One region of the Thalassotalea agariperforans genome, then DNA from elsewhere that is predicted to be linked to it. Evidence: predicted binding sites of a transcription regulator. Region 1 holds the regulator's gene; each other region holds the start of a gene.
What was found. Region 1 encodes sigma-54, which starts transcription at its own class of promoters, with help from an activator protein. Its sites were predicted from a motif close to GTTGGCACGNNNNTNGNNT; they were not measured.

Region 1 (5,349 bases):
TCCATATCGGCTGTCACGGCTTCAATATCTTTATCAATTAAGGTTGAGACAACGGTTTCTGGTTTTGAAGTAATGATCGTGGTTAAAGATACCGCACCGATAAAATGATCTGCGCGGTCAACCACATAAAACGAATCGGTGGCTTCGGGTAACTCACCTTTTAAGCGTAAATACCGGATAACAACATCAACTGTAACATCAGGTCTGATTGTTATGGTATCTGTATTCATGATACCGCCAGCGGTATCTTCTTCGTAAGAGAGGGCTTCTTCTACGCGGGCTCGATCCTGCGAGTCCATTGACCGGATAACTTCCCGGTAAACACTATCGGGTAAGGTACGAAGTACTTCTGCTAAATCATCAACATCCATGCCTTCAGCAACAGCAGCCAGTTTTTCTGGTCGCATGCTCTTAAGGATACCTTTACGGACTTCTTCGTTTAGCTCTTCAAGTACTTCACCGTGGTGATCAGGATCAACGAGTTGCCAAAGTACCGGACGGCTTTTAGCTGGCGAGGATTCTAGAATTAAGGCAAGATCATAGGCAGAAGTGTTCTGTAATAATTTACGGACAGAAACGAACATACCGCTATCAAGTGCTTGATTGACTTGCTGGAGGCGTGTGTGTGTATCTTCTTGCTCTATTATTTCCGGCATAATCATAATCCTGTGCCGATTAAAGGGTTTTACTGTTTTGAGTTTACGATGAAGCTAGCGGAAAATCATGAACGTTTGATGAAAACAAGCGGATTCATATTTTATTAACCAGTATCTGCCTTTGATTGTAACGCAACTTACTGGTTTTTTCAGCTTTTTTATTATTAACAGGTGAATTTACTGCCTAAAGGAGCGCTTATTCACCTTCTTCAAATTTATCAGTGAATAGCTGACAAATACTATCTAAGGCAGCTTGGCCATCAGGGCCGGTTGTTTTTACACAGACTTCTTTGCCTTGGCTGCCTGCTAATAACATTAATGCCATAACACTACTGGCGTCGGCTTGTTTATCGGCTAACGCTACGGTCACTTTGGCATCAAACTTTTGACAAAGCTGGGCAAGTTTAGTGGCTGCACGAGCATGCAAGCCTAATTTATTAGTGATGATCAGAGTTTTTTCAAATTGAGACATAAGTTAGGTACTTTTTACTTCGATATCGCGATGCCTTGCTTGCACATCACCACGTTCTTTTCTTAAATTATTTGCCAATAAATCAGCAATGTAAACAGATCTATGTTTGCCACCCGTACAACCTATAGCAATGGTAATGTAACTACGGTTATTACGCTCTAGGTGCGGTAACCATGTCATCATAAAGCTATTAATTTGCCAAATAAATTTAGTGACTATGGGTTGGCTTGCTAAAAAGTCTTTTACCGGCTGATCTTGTCCAGTCAGCCCTTTGAGGCTTTTTTCCCAAAATGGATTGGGTAAAAAGCGAGCGTCAAACATATAATCGGCATCTTGCGGCACACCATGTTTAAAGCCAAAAGATTCAAACACTACCACCATATTACCGGTTTTTTTGCCTAAAATACGCTCTCTAACTAAATCGGCTAATTGATGCGGAGTGAGTTGACTGGTATTTATGTACAAATTAGCGCGGGTGGATATTGGCTCAAGTAATTTTTTTTCTAATGAAATCGCTTGATCAAGTGCAATGTTATGTTTAATTAATGGATGTAAGCGGCGTGTTTCACTAAAACGTCGGATCAGATCAGAGTCGCTAGCATCTAAATATAAAATACTTAATTCAACACTATTAGGTAAATAGTTGATGATTTCAGGAATGTCATTAGGATCAGCTGGTAAGTTACGAACATCTAAACTAACTGCCACTTTTTTACTGTCATTAATAACCGTGTGGGTTAGTGCGGGTAACAAATTTACGGGAATATTATCAACACAATAATAACCTAAATCTTCAAGTACTCTTAAGGCGACTGATTTACCCGAGCCTGAGCGTCCGCTAACAATTAACAGCTTCATAAATGTTTAGCTCGCTTCTTGAATAATTTGAAATAACTGGTCGTTATTTTGGCATTTTCTAACGTTTTTAATGGTTTGTTTATCACTGAATAATTGCGCAATACTTTGTAAGGTGCTTAAGTGTTCTTGGCAAGCACTTTCAGGAACAAATAACGCAACAAAAATATCAACAGGGCGATTATCAATAGCATCAAAACCAATTGGTTCTTGAGTGGTTAATAATACTGCGACTACTTGATTAGTTTCGCTTAATCGACCGTGGGGGATCGCTATACCATTACCAATACCGGTGCTACCCATTTGTTCTCGGTTCATTAAACTTTCGAGCAATTCATGTTGGCTTAATTCTGTAATGTGACTGGAGGCCGTTTGACAAATGGTATCAAAAATTCTTTTTTTACTGGTAGCTGGTACTGCACATAAAGTGCAGTCCAGTGTTAAAATATCTTGTAACTTCATAGGTTAATGTTGTTTTAGCTTTTCTTTGTGTTTTAGTACTTGACGATCTAATTTGTCAATTAAGGCATCAATGGCGGTATACATATCTTGATTGTCGGCCTTAGCATGAATTTCACCACCATTTAAGTGCAGTGTTGCTTCCGCTATTTGGTTTATTTTTTCAACATTAAGTACCACATAAACATTATTAATGTGATCAAAATGTCGCTCTAGCTTTGCAAATTTAGTATTAACAAAATCGCGTAATGAATCGGTAATTTCTACATGGTGTCCAGAAAGATTGATTTGCATAAGCTGTATCCTTTTAGTAACTAAAGTAAACTTTTTCGTTGATTAGACGGTGGTATAGCTAATGATTCACGATATTTAGCTATTGTCCGTCGGGCTACATTAATGCCTTGATCAGCCAATAATTCAGCCATTTTGCTGTCACTCAATGGTTTTGATGGCGTTTCAGCAGACACTAATTTTTTAATTAACGCTCTAATAGCGGTTGATGAACACTCTCCTCCATTTTCGGTACTAACATGACTTGAAAAGAAATATTTTAATTCAAATATTCCTCGTGGGGTATGCATATACTTTTGGGTTGTCACCCGTGATATCGTTGATTCATGCATTTCTACGGCTTCAGCGATATCATTTAACACCATTGGTCTCATCGCTTCAGGACCATGTTCAAAAAAGCCTTGTTGGCGTTGAACTATGCAATTGGATACTTTTAATAAAGTATCATTTCTACTTTCTAAACTTTTAATAAACCACTTTGCTTCTTGTAAATTAGAACGCATAAATTGGCTATCATCGGATGACTTCATGGTTTTAGTCATCGCCGCATATTGTTGGTTTATTGATAAACGCGGTGCTGAATCAGGATTTAATTCCACAACCCAACGACCATTTTTCTTTTCAACTGAAACATCAGGAATAACGTATTGGTCATCGCTTTTAATGACGCTATCACCCGGTCTTGGATCGAGAGACTGGATAAGTTGCATGACTTCTTTTAATTGTGGCTCTTTTAAACGCGTCTTTCTCATTAATTGACGATAGTCGCGATTGCCTAATAAATCGATATGATTTGCAATTATTTTTTTGGTTTCTTCTAAATAAGGCGTACTTTTGTCAAATTGGTTAAGTTGAATGAGCAAACATTCTGCAATTGAACGTGCGCCAACACCAATGGGGTCGAACATATTAATCCGTTTTAATACGGCTTCAACTTCGTCTAATTCAACTTCATCATCGCCTAGGCTTTCTAAAATGTCTTCCGCGGTTATGGTGAGGTAACCGGCGTCATCAATACCATCGATAATCGCCATGGCTATGGTACGGTCGGTATCAGAAAAAGGCGTTAATTCCATTTGCCATCTTAAATGATCTTGTATGGAGTCGGTAGTTTCACCTTGGTAAGTATAATCTTCAGACAAGGTTCCGCTGCTACTGCTTGCTGAGCCAGCAGTATAATTGTCATCCCAAGTTGTATCCATACTCAGTTCTTCAGGAATGTCATTTTTCTCCATGGCATCCGTGGTGCTTAACTCGTCAGATGACGGTGTTGCATCTTCACTACCATCAAGTTGTGGTTTCTCAGTTACCGATGCAGAAAAAGCCTCTTCTAACCGATCAGGAACATCTTCTTGGTTAGTTTGAGGTGTTTCATCAACTTCAAGAAGTGGATTGCTATCTAACGCTTCTTGAATTTCTTGTTGTAAATCTAACGTCGACAATTGCAACAAACGTATCGCTTGCTGTAATTGGGGTGTCATCGTTAACTGTTGTCCTATACGGAGCTGCAGTGATGGGCGCATTTAGCTTGTCATTATCCTTGTTGTACATTGTATTGTGTTGTTTAAACACTCATACGGAAAATTACGATTATCTTTTACGTTGTTTTAACTATAGCGTGAATTGCTCACCAAGGTATACATCTCTTACATGCTGATTTGCAAGTATTTCATCGGCACTGCCTTGAGCGATTAATTCACCATGACTAACAATGTAGGCTAGTTCACAAACATCAAGGGTTTCTCTAACATTGTGGTCGGTAATTAATACACCAATACCACGATTTTTTAAATGAATAATAATTTTCTTTATATCACCTACTGAAATTGGGTCAACCCCTGCGAAGGGTTCATCGAGTAAAATATATTGTGGATCAGCGGCAAGAGCACGTGCTATTTCAACTCTGCGGCGCTCACCACCCGATAAACTCATGCCAAGGTTGTCGCGAATATGGCCAATGTTAAATTCTTCTATTAAACTTTCTAACTTTTCTTCACGGGCTATGGCATTAAGCTCTTTACGCGTTTCTAATATCGCCATGATATTTTGATAAACGGTTAACTTTCTAAAAATTGATGCTTCTTGCGGTAAATAACCTAACCCTTTACGAGCACGGACATGCATTGGCTCGAATGTCATATCTTCACCGTTAAGCATAATCGATCCGCTGTCATTCGCAACTAGGCCAACGATCATATAAAACGAGGTAGTTTTACCAGCACCGTTAGGTCCTAATAAACCAACAATTTGTCCTTGTTTAACCGCTAAGCTGACATTTTTTACAACTTTTCGGCCTTTATAAGCTTTGGCTAAGCCTGTTGCTATTAGAATATTATTGCTCATTGTTAGTGCCACTTTGGAGTTGGGGCTGTAAAATGGTGGTTACGGCTTGCTCGGTATTGCCGCTTGCTTCCATTTGTTCTGTTTTCATATTATAGGTAATTTCGTTCGCGTGAACTTCACTGCCTTCCTGTTTTAATTTGGCATTGCCTTTAATGGATACTAACGACAAAGCTGGTTGGAAGGTGATGTTGTTAGCTTGTAAGCTGATGTTATCACCACTAATTAACCCTTGCTGCAATTTTGCCGGTAAGCCATTCGCATCTAACCGTTCAG
Region 2 (5,349 bases), 110 kb from region 1:
GCTTTTATCTCGGCATAAAAAATATAACAAACAAGCAACCAAAACCACTGGCCAAAAAGCACCTAATATCGCCAGCACTATCGCTAAAAATACCAAGCCAATAATGAAGATAATCGTACCAAAAACAGCAAAGACAACGACACTGGCGACTATAATAAAAAATAATGCCGCTAATGCTGATAAGTTAATCGCTTTCATCGATTCAAGCCATGATGCATGTTCAGCTACACCATAACCAATAACATTAAAAATTGATGAACCTAAAAAGTAGGTGATTAATAGTGTTACCAAAATAGCGATCATTAACGCTTTAAAGAAAGCCATAATTTAGCGCTTCGGTAAAAATAATGCCGCGCCAATATAAGCAATGGCAGCCACTTTCGTAAAGCTAATTAAACATAGCACGGCAATAATACGAACGGCTAATTTAGGCATCAAGAAGTAGTTTGCTAATCCGGCACACACTCCAGTTAACTTGCCATTTTCAACATCTTTGGTTAATTTTCTTTCGCTACTTTTATAGTCATAGTTCATGATTAATTTCCTTACTCATCGTTTCAAATACCTGTAACAAACTAGCAAATAAGTTACATAGCAAAGGTAATAAAAAAAAGGTTAATACGGGCACAATAAAGATCAATAAGCCCGTAGTATTGTTGACATTTATCATCAGTTATTCCTTTAAACTGAGTTAACTAACTCGCTAATTTTTCACGTATAGCGCTTAGCTCTTTGTCTATCACTGCGGCTTGCGCCAAACTTTCTAACTCGGCTAATTCGCCAGTAGCTGAAGTATTTTTTGTTATGTCGTAAGCGGCAACTTGGGCTTCAATCTGTTCAACTTTTTGCTCATATAATTCGAACTTTGCCAACGTAGCTTCAATGTTATAGCTTGCGGATTTCGCTTTTAATGCTAAGCGAGTACTCGCTGCTTGACGACGTAACAACAAGGTTTTTTGGCGCGCTTTAGCATCATGTATTTTTTCATTTAAACGCTGACTATCTTGCTGAATGCTCGTTAACGATAATTCAATTTGTGATAATTCATTTTGGCTATTGTCGATACTTTTTTGAATATGTTGCTTTTCAATTAATGCTTGTTTAGCCAAATCTTCACGATCTTTTGTTATGGCTAACTCCGCTTTTTCTTGCCATTGCTGCAATAACTTTTCTTGTTCTTTCATTACACGCTGACAAGCTTGTTTTTCGGCTAAATGTTTAGCGGCAACGGCTCTAATATCAATTAACGCCTCGTCCATTTCTTGAATAATCAACTTGATCATTTTTTCAGGATCTTCTGCTTTTTCTAACAAATGGTTCAAATTAGCATTGACGATATCGGTAAAACGACTAAATACACTCATAATTTTCCACCTTGGAAGTTGTTATTAACTAATAGACATATTACAAGTGGCATGCCAAAACATTAATTCATTGAAATATAAGGAAATATTAAAAAAACCGTAAAAACGAAAAATAATGACATAATATGACAAACCATTAATTAGCTTTTTTAACTAAAAAATGGTTAATTATAAAATCAAATAAGAAATGCGTGGGTGATTTTATCAATCCCCACGCGAATAGGTGTTAAAAGATTAGCAACTGACGTTTAATGAGTGTGTGCTTAATACCAATCCGTATAAGTTAAACTTGGTTGAGTAATTGATGAGCTTGAAGCCAAAATTGACTTGAAATTTTATTGATCACATTCGATTCAGCATTAATTAATATAGCAAAACCAACGCCTAACTCTGGTGAATAACCAATATCAGCTCGAAAGCCAGCTACCCAACCAGAATGATAAATAATCGAAGTATTGTCTAGTTGATAGATACGCCACCCATAACCATAGTGCGCATCGGTTAAATGTTTACGCCAGAACTTTCGACGTAAATCTTTTTTCGTTTTAATGCGTGGCGTGATTAATTCTGCAACTAAACCTGATGGTAAAACCTCAGGCTGATAACCCATATTAGCCATAAGCCATTTTGCTAAGTCACTTATGCTGGCATTAATACCCGCTGCGGTTTCTACTTTGTAGAAGTCGGGTTCTACGGCCACCTTACGCCAAACATACTTATAAATAAATTGCCCTTGGAGATTTTTACGAGGTGTTTTAATTTTATTAATTAACACATGAGGTTTAGCCGTGTTTTCAGCCATCATAAAGGCATTATAACCAACAGAAGTATTCACCATATTTAAAGGGGTAAATAACTTTTCTTGTAGTAATTGTGAATAACTTTTATCTTGCCTTGCTTCAATTGCTGGTTGTAAAAAACCATATAAAACATTTTGATAGCCGTAACACTTTTCCGGTGGGCAAATCGGGGTGAGTTTATCAAAGCGTCCAATAATTTTATCCATACTCCAATTTTCATGGAGTAAGTTATCGTAAGTATTTGGCATCAGGCCACTGGAATGACTTAAAATATGCTTTAGCTGGATATTGTCAGCCTGCCCTTTTTTACTTAAGGCAAATGCAGGCACATATTGCGTGATAGGATCAGACAAGTTAAGTAGATTATCTTGGGCTAACATAGTGGTTAACGTCGCCGCAAACGTTTTAGACACCGACGCTAAACGAAAAACCGTATCTGCAGTAACCTTTTTGGATTTCGCTTGATCAACATAGCCGTATGTTTCTAACGCTGAAACTTTATCTTTGTGAATAACAGCATAAGCCGCACCTGGAATATTATGTTGAGCAAGCTCTGTTTTTACTTTCACCGAAAAAGCTCGGTTAAACTCACTCAAGGTATTGCTATATGCTGGTGGTATAAAACACAAAGCCAATAAAACAAAGCGAAATAACATTAACTTAATCAACCTAAGCATTAAGGCATTTGAACAAGCGAAAAAGCTTGTTTTAAAAACTGACCATTATTGTTTTCTTCAAAACGGGCATTTTCACTTAAAAATCGTCGAAACTGTTTTGCTCCGCCTAAGCCATTACACAAACCTAACATATGCCTAACTACGTGCCAAACACGGCCACCTTCCGCAACATATCGGTCGCAATAATCAGCCATAATGTCGATAATTTCAGGCCGAGTTAAAGCGTTAACATTATCACCCCATATTTGCTGATCTGCTTCTACTAACATAAACGGGTTTTGGTAAATTTCTCGACCAATCATCACACCATCAAGTTTAGTTAAGTGTTCATTAGCTTGCGCAAAAGAGGTAATACCGCCGTTTATTGAAATTTCACTGTTGGGGAAATCTTGTTTTATTTGATAAACACGGTGGTAATCTAATGGCGGAACTTCACGGTTTTGCTTAGGGCTCAAGCCTGACAGCCAAGCTTTACGCGCATGGATAATAAAATGCTGACAACCAGCACTACTAACGGTTTCAATAAACTGATGCAAAAATTCATAACTGTCTTGATCATCAATACCAATACGAGACTTAACCGTAACCGGAATATTAACTGCTGCTTGCATGGCACTAACACACTCCGCGACCAAGTTAGGCTCAGCCATTAAACAAGCGCCAAAACGACCATTTTGAACACGATCAGACGGGCAACCGACATTAATATTGACCTCATCATAACCTAACTGCTCTGCCCGCTTAGCGCACTCGGTTAATGCTTTAGGATCACTACCACCTAATTGCAACACCACCGGATGTTCTTCATCATTAAAGCCAAGATAATCACCTTTACCAAAAATAATCGCGCCTGTGGTTACCATTTCGGTATACAGTACCGTACGTTTAGACATAACGCGGTAAAAATATCGGCAATGGCGATCAGTCCAATCAAGCATTGGAGCGACTGAAAGTTTGTGGCTTATCGGTGTTGAGTAATTCACATCTAACCTTTTGAATAATAGTAATTTATTGGTGTTTTCATCTTATTGCGAGAAAAAACGTGGCAAATTATACCATTAGTAAACGTCCAAATAAAAAATAACTCTTCTTAAAATATTTTATAAAAATAAATATTGAAAAATAATTTAGCTATCCCTATATATTTTTCAACTTCGTTAATCACCTTATTTAATGGGAATATCCCCAGTAAACAAAGGAAATAAATAATGTTTTTATCGAGTTATCATGCAAAGGTTTTAATTATCAAAATTAAAACAGTTAAGTTTAAACCTACTCATAAAAACACAACGAAGCTTCTTTTTATTTATTCAAATAATTAAATTTATATTAGGAAGGTAATATGTTGGAAGTTAAAAATTTAACGCGGAAATATAACCAATTTATTGCTGTGAACGATGTTAGCTTTACAGTTAATAAAGGGGAGGTTATTGGTTTACTCGGTCATAATGGTGCCGGCAAAACCACTATCATGAAAATGCTCAGTGGCTTTTTAGAAGCCGATTCTGGCAACATTTCATTTGATGGCTTAAGCCTATCTGAGCATTTAAAACAAATTCAGTTAAATTTAGGTTATTTACCCGAAAACTTACCGGTATATCCTGAAATGATTGTCGCCGATTATTTAGATTATGCTGCCGACTTAAAGGGGTTAAAAGGACACAAAAAACACGCTGAAATTAAGCGTGTAATTAAAGCCACCGACATTAGCGAAAAATTACTCGCGCCCATTTCTCAATTATCTCGTGGTTTTAAACAACGAGTGGGGGTTGCGCAAGCTATTTTAGGAAAGCCTAAATTACTCATTCTTGATGAGCCTACCAATGGTTTAGATCCCAAACAAACACAACATATGCGTGATTTAATTTTGGATATCGCCGAAGAAGCTACCGTTATTATTTCTACTCACATTATGCAAGAGGTGGAAGCCTTATGTTCTCGAGTGCTTATTGTTAATTCGGGGGCTTTAGTTGTTGACGCAAGTCTTGAAGAATTAAAACAAAGCCATCAACTGCTGCTTGAAACATCACTTAACCAGCAAGCGGCAACTCAACTTAAACAAATAAACGGTGTTAAAAATATCTCACTGGTTCAATCAAACATATCGGCAGAAGGTATTAAACAATACAAAGTTGAACTAACAAAAGATCTGCCCATTGCTCCAATTAGTGCCGCTATTGCTAAATATATAATTGATAAGAATGAATCTCTATACAGCCTAACACCGCAAAAGCGTGATTTAGAAACCTTATTTAAAGAAGTAAATGAACAGCAATATCAGCATAAGGAGAGTAAAAATGCAGCCTGATATTCAAAAAACAATCAACACAGCGCCATCGGGCAATATCAAACGTATTGCCGCGAAAGAAATTAATCTATTTTTTGCCTCGCCAATTGCCTATTTATTCTTGGCAACCTTTGCGGCTATTACCTTGTTTATTTTTTTCTGGGGGGAATCATTTTTTGCCCGCAACATCTCAGATGTTCGTCCGTTATTTGAATGGATGC
Region 3 (5,349 bases), 100 kb from region 1:
AATGCCCTGCTGAAGCAATTTTTCAAGAAGATGCATTGCCACCAGGACAAGAAGATTTTAAAGCGTTGAATGCAGAATTAGCCGAGCAATGGCCAATTATTACCGAAGTAAAAGCACCGCCCGTTGATGCTAAAAAATGGGATGGTATTGCTAATAAAATTGAATTTTTAGAGCTAAGCTAAGCGGTATAATTGTGGTTGACCTTTAAGTTCAGTAAAGGTCAACACGTTCAAGTTAAAGCCAAGTTCAAACCTAATTAAAGCCTAATTAAAGCTCGGCCTCTTCGTCATCAAGATCTGCCAGTTTGGCGAGGAAATTCAAGCTAGGCGCAAAAAAAGCAGCTCCCGTTTCTGCTTGGGTATATTTTAATAAATGATCAAAATTGCCATCACCATCTGGATAAATCATCGCTTTTAGCATCATTTCAAATGGTTTAGCAGAATGACAATAAGAAACAAAAAACAGCCCCTGTAATTTCATATCACCGTACGGCATGCTTTGGCGCAAAATTTCAATGCTGTTACCTTCATCATCTTTTAAGTTTACTTTTTTGGTATGCGCCGTTGCTGGCTTATCTTCTGAGGCATATTCAATGTTATCAACCTTGGTACGGCCAAAAACATCTTCTTGCGTTTTTTGTTCGGTTGCTTGCCATAACTGCATATTGTGACGGTAACGTTGTACGTGTAAATAACTGCCAGCAGCAAACTCTTCATCTTCGTTATTAGGAATTAATGCCACTTCTCGTTTATGGAAACCTTTTGGGTTTTCAGTACCGTCAACAAAACCGGTTAAGTCACGACCATCTAAAAAGCGAAACGCACGTACTTGCTCAACTAAATCAACACTCCGTGCTAACAACTCAATAACTTTGGTGGTAACAATATGATTGACATCAGCGCGATCACTACGAATTTCAATATATAGATCAAAACTGGTCGATGGCGCAAAGCGATCATCAAACGCCATGGCTGAAAACGGCATTAACTCTTTCGGCCGTGATTTAGGATAAAGCTCATCCCAATAATTAGCGCCAATGGCAACAACACCGGTTAAATTTGCTTCTGAATAGTGGTCAGCGTAATTATCGAATAATTGTGGCAGTCGAGATAAGGCTTGTCGTAAATAGGTATTATCATCATCAATGACATTAAATAATAAATAATAACCATGTAAACTTGGCTCAGCACATATACCAAACTGTTCTCTTGCCATTTGTATTCCTTGATAACCTAAAAAAATTAACGTTATTGTTATGCTCTAATTTTACACAAAAAATTATCTTTGACAGCAATTGTTTAGCAAAAAATTAAAAAGATGATAAAAGCTGGATGCGGGATGCTAAATGCTTGAAGCAAAGAAAAGGCCTGATGCGAGATGCTTGAAGCAAGTAACTAAACTTGCAGATTTAGTGTTTTGCTTCCAGCCACTAGCTTTTAGCACAAAAAAAGCCTGATGCTAGATGCTTGAAGCAAATAACTGAGTTTTCCGGTTTTGCTTATGGCTTATGTCTTCTAGCTATTGGCACAAAAAAGCTTGATGCTAGATGCTTGAAGCAAGTAACTGAGTTTTCCGGTTTTGCTTTTAGCTTTTAGCTTTTAGCTTTTGGCTTATCGCTTCTGGCTTATCGCTTCTAGCTTATCGCTTCTGGCTTATGGCTTATGGCTTATGGCTTATCGCTTCTGGCACAGAAAGACATAAAAAAACCCTGCCAAGGCAGGGTTTTCAATTTTTACTACAGGTAGTTAACTAACTGAAGAATTACTTAGTAAATGATTACTTAGTGAATTCTGGGTATGCTTCCATACCACAATCAGATACATCAACACCTTCATATTCTTCTTCTTCGCTAACACGGATGCCCATAACCATTTTCAGTACATACCAAACTACGAAGCTTGTTGCGAATACCCAAACAAAGATAGTCGCTGCACCAATTAACTGGCCTGAGAATGAAGAACCGTCGTTAGTTACAGGAACTAACATTAAACCGAAGAAACCAACAACACCGTGAACAGAGATAGCACCTACTGGATCATCAATCTTAACTTTGTCTAAAGCAAGGATTGAAATCACAACAATCACACCAGCAATTGCGCCGAATAATGTTGCTTGTAATGGTGTAGGTGTAGAAGGCTCAGCAGTAATTGCAACAAGACCTGCTAATGCACCGTTTAAACACATGGTTAAATCAGCTTTCTTGAATAAGATTTTAGCAAAAACTAAGGCTGCTACAGCACCAGCTGCGGCTGCGGCGTTAGTATTTAAAAATACCATAGCTACTGAGTTAGCACTGGTGATATCACCAAGTTTTAATACAGAACCACCGTTAAAACCAAACCAACCCATCCATAAAATGAACGTACCTAAAGTAGCCATTGGTAAGTTAGCACCAGGGATAGCATTTACTTTACCGTCAGCTGTATATTTACCTTTACGAGCACCTAGTAATAAAACACCTGCTAATGCTGCAGCAGCACCGGCCATGTGAACAATACCAGAACCTGCGAAGTCAGAGAAACCTAAGTCACCTAAAGTGTAAAGACCAAATACCGCATCGCCATTCCAAGTCCAGCTACCTTCCATTGGGTAGATAAAACCTGTTAATACTACTGCGAATATTAAGAAAGCCCAAAGCTTCATACGCTCAGCAACCGCACCAGAAACAATTGACATTGCTGTTGCTACGAATACTACTTGGAAGAAAAAGTCAGAAGCATTTGAATAAACTGCACCGCCGTCAAAACCTGCTTCAGCAGACTCAGCTAATACCGTTGAAACTAAAGCATCTGCATCAGCAGCACCGTCTAAGGCAATACCGTTTAAGAAAACACCGCCACCGTACATGATGTCATAACCAATAACTAAGTACATGATACAAGAAATTGAGTATAACGCGACGTTCTTAGTTAATATTTCAGTGGTGTTTTTAGCACGTACAAGACCCGCTTCTAACATTGAGAAACCAGCGGCCATCCACATTACAAGGGCACCACAAACTAAGAAATAGAATGTGTCCATTGCATATTGAAGTTGAAAAATATTTTGTTCCATTTTTAAATACCCCTTATATTGCTTGAGTATCTAATTCGCCGGTGCGAATACGTACTGCTTGTTGAAGATCGTATACAAAGATTTTACCGTCACCGATTTTACCTGTGTAAGCTGCTTTAGTAATTGCATCAACTAAACGCTCAACCACGTCATCGTTAACAGCAACTTCTAATTTTACTTTTGGTAAAAAGTCTACTTGGTATTCTGCACCACGGTATAATTCTGTGTGGCCTTTCTGACGTCCAAACCCTTTCACTTCGCTAACGGTTAAACCCTCAACGCCGATTTCTGAAATGGCTTCACGAACATCATCAAGCTTAAATGGCTTTATGATTGCACTGACTAGTTTCATTATGTTCTCTCCTACGAGTATTTTTTGTTTTACTATTACAATACCTGTGCCAGTATTTTAAAAACAATAAAAACAACAACTTACACAATAAGAACACTAATTAAATAAAACCGAAAGCACTAACATGGCGCAAGCATGTTTTTACTTGCTCACTAATGGTGCGAAAAACAATCAATTCAACTTACAATAAAAATTGCACCGATATAGACCTTGGCTAATCTTTATACTGGTATCAAAGTTATATAGCTAACAGGAGGTTTTGGTAGGCAATTGGAAGATTTTACGATTTGTAATACACAAAATAAAAAAGCCGAATAATCAAAAATTATTCGGCTTTAAATTCACAAATATATGGGGTTAATACACCATCATGGCACTCGGCTTTAAAATAGAAAGAATACTAAAGCGCTCCATATTACAAAAAGCTTTTGCGTCTTCTAATAAATCATCAGTAATATTTAAATCTACTAATAATTCGAGTGGCACAAAGCTTTCAATTTCAGTATTTTCAAACAATAAGTTACGGATCATTAGGCGTTTAGCAATATACAATAACTTACTTTCGCCTGACATTAGCGGGGTGTTATCATCTTGATAGCGAATAGGTTCAATAATACTAAAAGGTAATTGCCATAATTTTAATAATTCAGCTGAACATTCACCAAAGGTAAAATCAAAAATTGCTTTTTGCTTACCAACAAATAAATTATTAGGCCGTGTTATCGCACATAAAGGTAATTGCTCAGGTAAAAATTGTTTTACCACCAATTCACCAATATTATGCAATAAACCGGTTAAAAATAACCGTTCGGTATTGGGCATATTTAACCGTTCGCCAAGATATTTTAGCAAAAGCGCGCAATCAACACTGCGTTCCCAAAACTCTTCTAAATAATCCGCATCGGTTGACAGTGACTTAAAGGCATCTGTTGCAAAGTAAGCAATCACCAAGGTATACACTTCAGTGATCCCCAATACCAAAACGGCTTTTGATATGGTATCTATTTTACCAGGGTAATTAAAAATAGAGCTGTTAGCTAACTTTAAAACACTCGCTGATAATGCTGGATCAATTAAGATAACATCAGCGATATCATCAATTGTCGAAGATTCATTATCCACTAGTTCTTTAATGCGGATAAATGAATCCGATAGGACAAAGATGTCACTGGCTTTTTCAGCATATTCAACTGCTTTCATAAAAAGCTTCCTACTTTTCTAAAAAATATTAAATGAATATCAGGGGCTATGTTTATTAGTATAGTCGGAAAAATCTAAAAACAAGCACGCTATTCAAATTCCGCTGATAAATGATATGAGCCAAACTTACGAATATTGATCACACCCGTATCAAAAATTAAATATTGCCCTTTTATACCAAGTAGCGTTCCTGACACTTCAGGGTTTTTATCAAAATTAAACGAGCTAATTTTAGGTAAATATTCGATAACAGGAAAACTTAAATCAACAACATCACTTTCTAATTCAACAATGGCATCGTCACCAAACTTCAAACGTAAATCAGCTAATGCCGCTGAAATTAATGGCTTAAGCTCTGCGGCTTTCGCTTTTAAGTCAAACTTTTCTGGTACACCTTTGAGCATAGCTCGCCAATTAGTTTTATCGGCAATAAATTTAGCCAAGGCTATTTCAACCAAGCCAGACTGTAAGCGAGTGCTTACTTTAAAAATAGGTAACGCTTGGGTAGCACCTTGATCAATCCAACGGGTAGGCACTTGCGAATGGCGAGTAATCCCCACTTTTAAACTTGAAGTATTTGCCAAATAAACAAAATGGTCAATCATACAATTAGCTACGCCCCATTCAGGTTCGCGGCAGGTACCTTGCTCAAAATGACAAGTCTCTGGTTTCATGATGCACATGTCACATTGTGCTAATTTTTGCATACAAGGAAAACAATAACCTTGAGAATAACTCTTTTT
Region 4 (5,349 bases), on a different contig from region 1:
TTCACCACCGCCTGCGCCACCAAGCATAATTTCACCGGCATCAGACAATCGGCGTGCCACAGAAAGAATTTCTTTTTGTGCCGCTTCAACTTCACTAATACGTACCGGCCCCATAGCTTCAAGATCATCTGCCAGCATTTCAGCAGCACGTTTTGACATATTACTAAGAATTTTGTCTTTCAATGCATCGTCAGCACCTTTGATCGCTTTCATTAGTGCATCTTGTTGTACTTCACGTAAGATTGCCTGAATACCACGATCATCAACTTCCGCTAAGTTTTCAAAGACAAACATCAAGTCTTGAATTTGTTGACTCATTTCTTCATCGTGCTCACGAATAGAATCCATTAACATACCTTCAACATTGGTATCTAAATAGTTCATAATATCGGCAGCGGCTTTTAAGCCACCCATTTTCGCAGCTTGAGCACCAGCTTGACCAGCAAACTGTTTCTCCATGATTTCATTCAATTCTTGTAATGCTGCCGGTTGTACTTCTTCTAAGTTGGCAATACGCATCATTAAATCAAGACGTACTTTGTCTGCGAACTGACCTAAAATTTCAGCTGATTGCTCTGGATCTAAATACGAAAGTACAATGGTTTGAATTTGAGGATGCTCGTTGCGGATGATGTTGGCAACTTGTTTTGAGTCCATCCATTTTAATGAGTCCAAACCTTTAGCACCACTACCCATAACAATTTGGTCGATCAAATTACCGGCTTTATCTTCACCAAGTGCCGCCGTTAATGCTTTACGAACAAACTCTTCACTTTGGAAACCGATAGTTGAGAAGTTTTGGATTTCATTAATAAATAATTTATGAACCGCGGTAATTTTTTGTTGGGTAAAATCTTCCATGCCAGCCATGACAATACCCACTTGTTGAACCTGTTTAGGCTCTAAGTGTTTAAGAATTTGCGCAGCGTCTTCTTCCGACAAACTTAATAATAAAATTGCCGCTTTTTCTACACCGTCAAGTTTTTCAACATCAAACCCTGACTGAACTGGGGCTAGCTCTTGGCTTTCATCACTCATCTTCTGTCAACCAACTTTTTACTACTTGAGAGGATAATTCAGGTTCATTAGCAACTAATGCCCGAACGGCTTTTAATACATCTTCATCGCGATGTAAGTCTGGTAATTGTAGGCTACCATCTGGTGCAAAACCAACAGCTGCTTCATCAAATTCTGTTCTTAACATGTCCATGGTTTCGTCACCAAGGTCAACATGTGAATCCAGCGATTTTTCACCATAATCTGATGGTGTTTGCTCTGGATGTAATAAGCGTTTCAACATTGGACGAACCACAGCAAAGATCAAAACGATAATGATCAAACCACCCATCACTAATTTAACGGTTTTTAAGAACCAAGGCTTTTCATAGATAGGTAATTCTTCAACCGTATCAAACTCTGATTTAGAAAAAGGTAAAGTCACCACTTCTAAACTGTCACCACGTTGTAAGTCAAAGCCAATACTGCCTTGTAATAAACGACGAATATTCGCCAGCTCTTGCACTGAACGTGGTGTTGCTTCAGCTTTACCTTCTGCATTGGTTTGCTCGATATAATCTAACGCCACAGAAACACTGATCCGTCTAATAACGCCAGTTTGTTGTTTAGTATAGCTGATGGCTTCATCTAATTCGTAATTACGTGTTGTTTCACTGTGTTTGCGTGACGGCATAGCACGTTGCTGATCGCCACCTGTCGCATTTTCAGGAATATCTGATTCTAATGGCGGTTGATTAGTTAAGGCTCCAGGAATACCACCTAAACCACCACCAATAGAGCTGTCTTCCACTTTCATTTCACTACGTAAGGCAGGAAGATCAGGGTTATAACGGCGCTGAGTTTCTTCGGTATTGGTAAAATCCATACTAACATCAACTTGCGCAGTATAATTACCTAAACCAACCACAGGGATCAAAATAGTATCAATTTTGTCCATGTATTGTTTTTCGCGTTTTTGCTCTATTTCTAATTCTTTACGTGAACGTGATGACACGGAATTTTGTGAGCCAGAATTCAATAAGCGACCATTTTGATCGGTAACAGTGACACGATTAGGGGTTAAGCCTTGTACCGCAGAAGCGACAATATCAACAACAGAGTCAACTTCTTCTTCTGATAATAATCGATTACGTTGTAAGGTTAACACTATGGTAGCTGAAGGACTTTTTGCCTTACGAGCAAACACATTATCGCGGGGTATAGCTAATAATACACGCGCTTTTGACACTGATTGTAAATCTTCAATGGTACGAGCGAGTTGTTGCTCTCGGCCATGTTTTAATCGCTCACCTTCTAAGCGCTGACTAACACCAAAGCCCATATCTTGCATTAAGATGTCTGAGCCGGCGGTTGGTTCGTTGGTTAAACCTTCTCTGGCCATTAATAGCTTAACTTCAGAGTAATGATCAACCTGTACTGAAATCGTGTTATTTTCTTGAAGATAATCAACATTATTGGCGTCAAGAAAATCCATGGTCTTGATTAATTGTTCAGTCGGCAACTTAGTTAAAAAGCGATAATCCGGTTGATTAGCCCACATAATAACAAAGACAGCAATGGCTAAACAAATAGCTAACGCCATGATCAAGGTCACTTGACGTAACACATCAACATTACCCATAAAAGAAGAAAAACCTGATTTACGCTCTTCTACGGAGTCATTCGAATCTGAGGCAACAAGGTCGTTATTGTCGCTTGCCACCATGCCTGTTGTATTATCAGCCACTATCTTTCTCCGCTAGCCTAAACAGGCATACTCATGATTTCTTTATATGCTTCAACAAATTTATTACGCACTTGCACGGTAGCGTCAAAAGCGATACCTGATTTAGACGAAGCAATCATGGTATCGGCGAGTGTTACACTGTCATCACCTAATTCAAACGCTTTACGCTTAGCACCCGTATCCATTTGTAATTCATTTACTTTGCCAACCGCATCTTGTAATAACTGGCCGAAGTTACTGCCTGACTTATTGACTGGTTGTATACCTGAAACGTCATGATTTAACGGCGCAATTTGTTGTGATTGTGTTGCTTGCAATGCCATTGATTGCATTTGTGCGTATAAAGAATTGCCTTTGATATCCATGATGAACTCGCTTGTGTCAATTTCTTGTAATTCATTAATTAACTATGATAAAGCAAGCTTAATGCCAAACGAATTAAGTATTTTAACAGTTTGTTTCAAAAGGGATTTTTATAGATATACAGAGGAATAATGATGTAGATATTAAAGCGATATTTTTGACAGTGTATTATTAATAAACAGCAAGCAGATAATAATACCCACTTGCTGTTATAGATTTTACTGCTAGTTTAAACATTTATACCCGCCTTTAACTTTTAGCTTTCCCGCTTCTAGCTTATGGCTTCAGGCTTTCAACCTCATAACTAATAACTTGTCGCTTGCAGCCTCTGACTTTTGGCTTGTGGCTTCTGGCTTCTGGCTTGCAGCTTCTGGCTTATTGCTTCTGGCTTTTAAGCCGGTATTTCAATACCTGACTCACGCATTTTGGCAATTTTATAACGCAATGTTCTTGGGCTGATCCCTAATTTATCAGCAACATCTTTACGACTACCACGACAAGACAATAACGTTTCTAAAATAATTTGATGCTCTTGTTGTTTTAATTCATTGCCTAACAAATCGTTGGTTTCTGGAGCTATGCTTTCGTGCTCTCGTTTATCATCGCCAATAATCGCGCTATCAAACTGTTCAATTAAGATATCACCAGAAGTAATACAGTGTTCACTGTGTAAGATCATTGCACGCTGTACCACATTATCTAATTCTCGGACATTACCCGGCCAGTTATATGCGGTTAATTTATTGCGAGCGTTAACACTCAACTCAGGAATTTGTTCGCCTGATTTTTGACAATAACGTTCAATTAAATGTTTAGTTAACGGTAAAATATCAGCACGACGCTCAGCTAAGGGCAACCAGGTTAATGGAAAAACATTTAAGCGATAGTATAAATCTTCACGAAAAATCCCATCTTGTACCGCTTCTTTTAAATTACGATTACTGGTGGCGATCACCCGAACATCTAAGCTAATCGTTTTACGTCCACCTAAGCGCTCTACTTCTCGCTCTTGTAACACACGCAATATTTTCGCTTGTAAACCTAAATCCATTTCGGTGATTTCATCTAATAAAATAGTACCACCATGCGCTTGTTCAAACTTACCTGGGCATGATTGAATGGCTCCAGTAAAAGCACCTTTTTCATAACCAAACAAGGTTGCTTCGAGCATATTTTCAGGGATAGCGGCACAGTTTATCGCTACAAAGGCTTGCTCTGCCCGTGGTGAATTGGCATGAATGTATTGCGCTAAGACCTCTTTACCTGAACCGCTTGGTCCTAAGACCATCACTGAGGCATCTGTTGTTGCTACTTTTTTTGCAAGCTTTAATAATTCTTTACTGGCAGGATCAGCAACAATAGGGTCTGTTGTTGAACTTGACTGCAAAGGCACATATTGATTGACCATGTTTAACAATACTTCTGGCGCAAACGGCTTCGCCATATAATTACACGCGCCATCTTTGATCGCTTGTACGGCATCATTAATGGTACCGTAAGCTGTCATCATTAAAATTGGCAAATTAGGTAAAGTACTTTTAATACTTTTTAATAACGCTAAACCACTCATGCCTGGCATTTGTACATCAGAGACAACTAAATCAACCGTCGTATGTTTTAGCAATAACAAAGCTGATTCGCCAGAGTCAGCTTCTACACACTGAAAACCGGCCAATAACAAAGTATCAACCAGTGCTTCACGTAAACCTGCGTCGTCTTCAACAACTAATATTTTACTGTTACTCATGTTGATCCTCCAAAGTACTTGATGAATTAACCTTTTCTGTATTGCTGTTTAACTCAGTAGCCTTTAGCTTGGCTGTTGTTAAAGGCAAACGAATTGAAAATTCTGCGCCGCTATTTTCGTCACCTCGATCAGGAGTGGCTAATAAACGAATTTCACCCTGATGTGATTTCACCACAGATTTAACAACCGCTAAGCCTAATCCTGTGCCGTTAATTTTTGAGGTATAAAAGGGTTCAAAAATTTTATCCGCCAGTTCACTATCAATGCCTTTGCCATTATCTTTAATATTGATAAAAACATGCTCATCGTAACAAGCCGTTTCAATGGTAATTACTGCTTGCGTTGGCGTAGCTTGTAACGAATTTTGTACTAAATTTTGTATCGCACCCGATAAAGCGCTTTTATTTCCAATAATTTGACAGTCATGCTGACAAGGTTTAACAATCAGCTCGGCATTCGCTTTTTTTATTAAACCGTCCATACCTTGGCTAACTTC

Region 2: the regulator sigma-54 is predicted to act here: its motif matches at 1,405-1,423, upstream of ACSLUO_RS01185 (PspA/IM30 family protein).
Region 3: the regulator sigma-54 is predicted to act here: its motif matches at 3,442-3,460, upstream of glnK (P-II family nitrogen regulator).
Region 4: the regulator sigma-54 is predicted to act here: its motif matches at 3,159-3,177, upstream of fliE (flagellar hook-basal body complex protein FliE).

The regions. Positions count from the first base shown of each region.
Region 1 is NZ_JBQMWH010000001.1:142,248-147,596, forward strand. It holds gene mgtE (magnesium transporter) at 1-656, opposite strand, end outside; gene ACSLUO_RS00750 (HPr family phosphocarrier protein) at 853-1,128, opposite strand; gene rapZ (RNase adapter RapZ) at 1,132-1,986, opposite strand; gene ptsN (PTS IIA-like nitrogen regulatory protein PtsN) at 1,993-2,445, opposite strand; gene hpf (ribosome hibernation promoting factor) at 2,449-2,736, opposite strand; gene ACSLUO_RS00770 (RNA polymerase factor sigma-54) at 2,757-4,256, opposite strand; gene lptB (LPS export ABC transporter ATP-binding protein) at 4,345-5,076, opposite strand; gene lptA (lipopolysaccharide transport periplasmic protein LptA) at 5,066-5,349, opposite strand, start outside.
Region 2 is NZ_JBQMWH010000001.1:247,972-253,320, reverse strand. It holds gene ACSLUO_RS01195 (hypothetical protein) at 1-324, opposite strand, end outside; gene ACSLUO_RS01190 (PspC domain-containing protein) at 328-534, opposite strand; gene ACSLUO_RS01185 (PspA/IM30 family protein) at 696-1,364, opposite strand; gene ACSLUO_RS01180 (serine hydrolase domain-containing protein) at 1,648-2,820, opposite strand; gene dusA (tRNA dihydrouridine(20/20a) synthase DusA) at 2,841-3,779, opposite strand; gene ACSLUO_RS01170 (ABC transporter ATP-binding protein) at 4,184-5,149, shown strand; gene ACSLUO_RS01165 (Gldg family protein) at 5,139-5,349, shown strand, end outside.
Region 3 is NZ_JBQMWH010000001.1:39,429-44,777, reverse strand. It holds gene fdxA (ferredoxin FdxA) at 1-182, shown strand, start outside; gene ACSLUO_RS00295 (Dyp-type peroxidase) at 268-1,215, opposite strand; gene amtB (ammonium transporter AmtB) at 1,777-3,054, opposite strand; gene glnK (P-II family nitrogen regulator) at 3,068-3,406, opposite strand; gene ACSLUO_RS00280 (HDOD domain-containing protein) at 3,764-4,606, opposite strand; gene ACSLUO_RS00275 (DUF2797 domain-containing protein) at 4,696-5,349, opposite strand, start outside.
Region 4 is NZ_JBQMWH010000011.1:76,367-81,715, reverse strand. It holds gene fliG (flagellar motor switch protein FliG) at 1-1,038, opposite strand, end outside; gene fliF (flagellar basal-body MS-ring/collar protein FliF) at 1,031-2,722, opposite strand; gene fliE (flagellar hook-basal body complex protein FliE) at 2,761-3,108, opposite strand; gene ACSLUO_RS13685 (sigma-54-dependent transcriptional regulator) at 3,498-4,853, opposite strand; gene ACSLUO_RS13680 (sensor histidine kinase) at 4,846-5,349, opposite strand, start outside.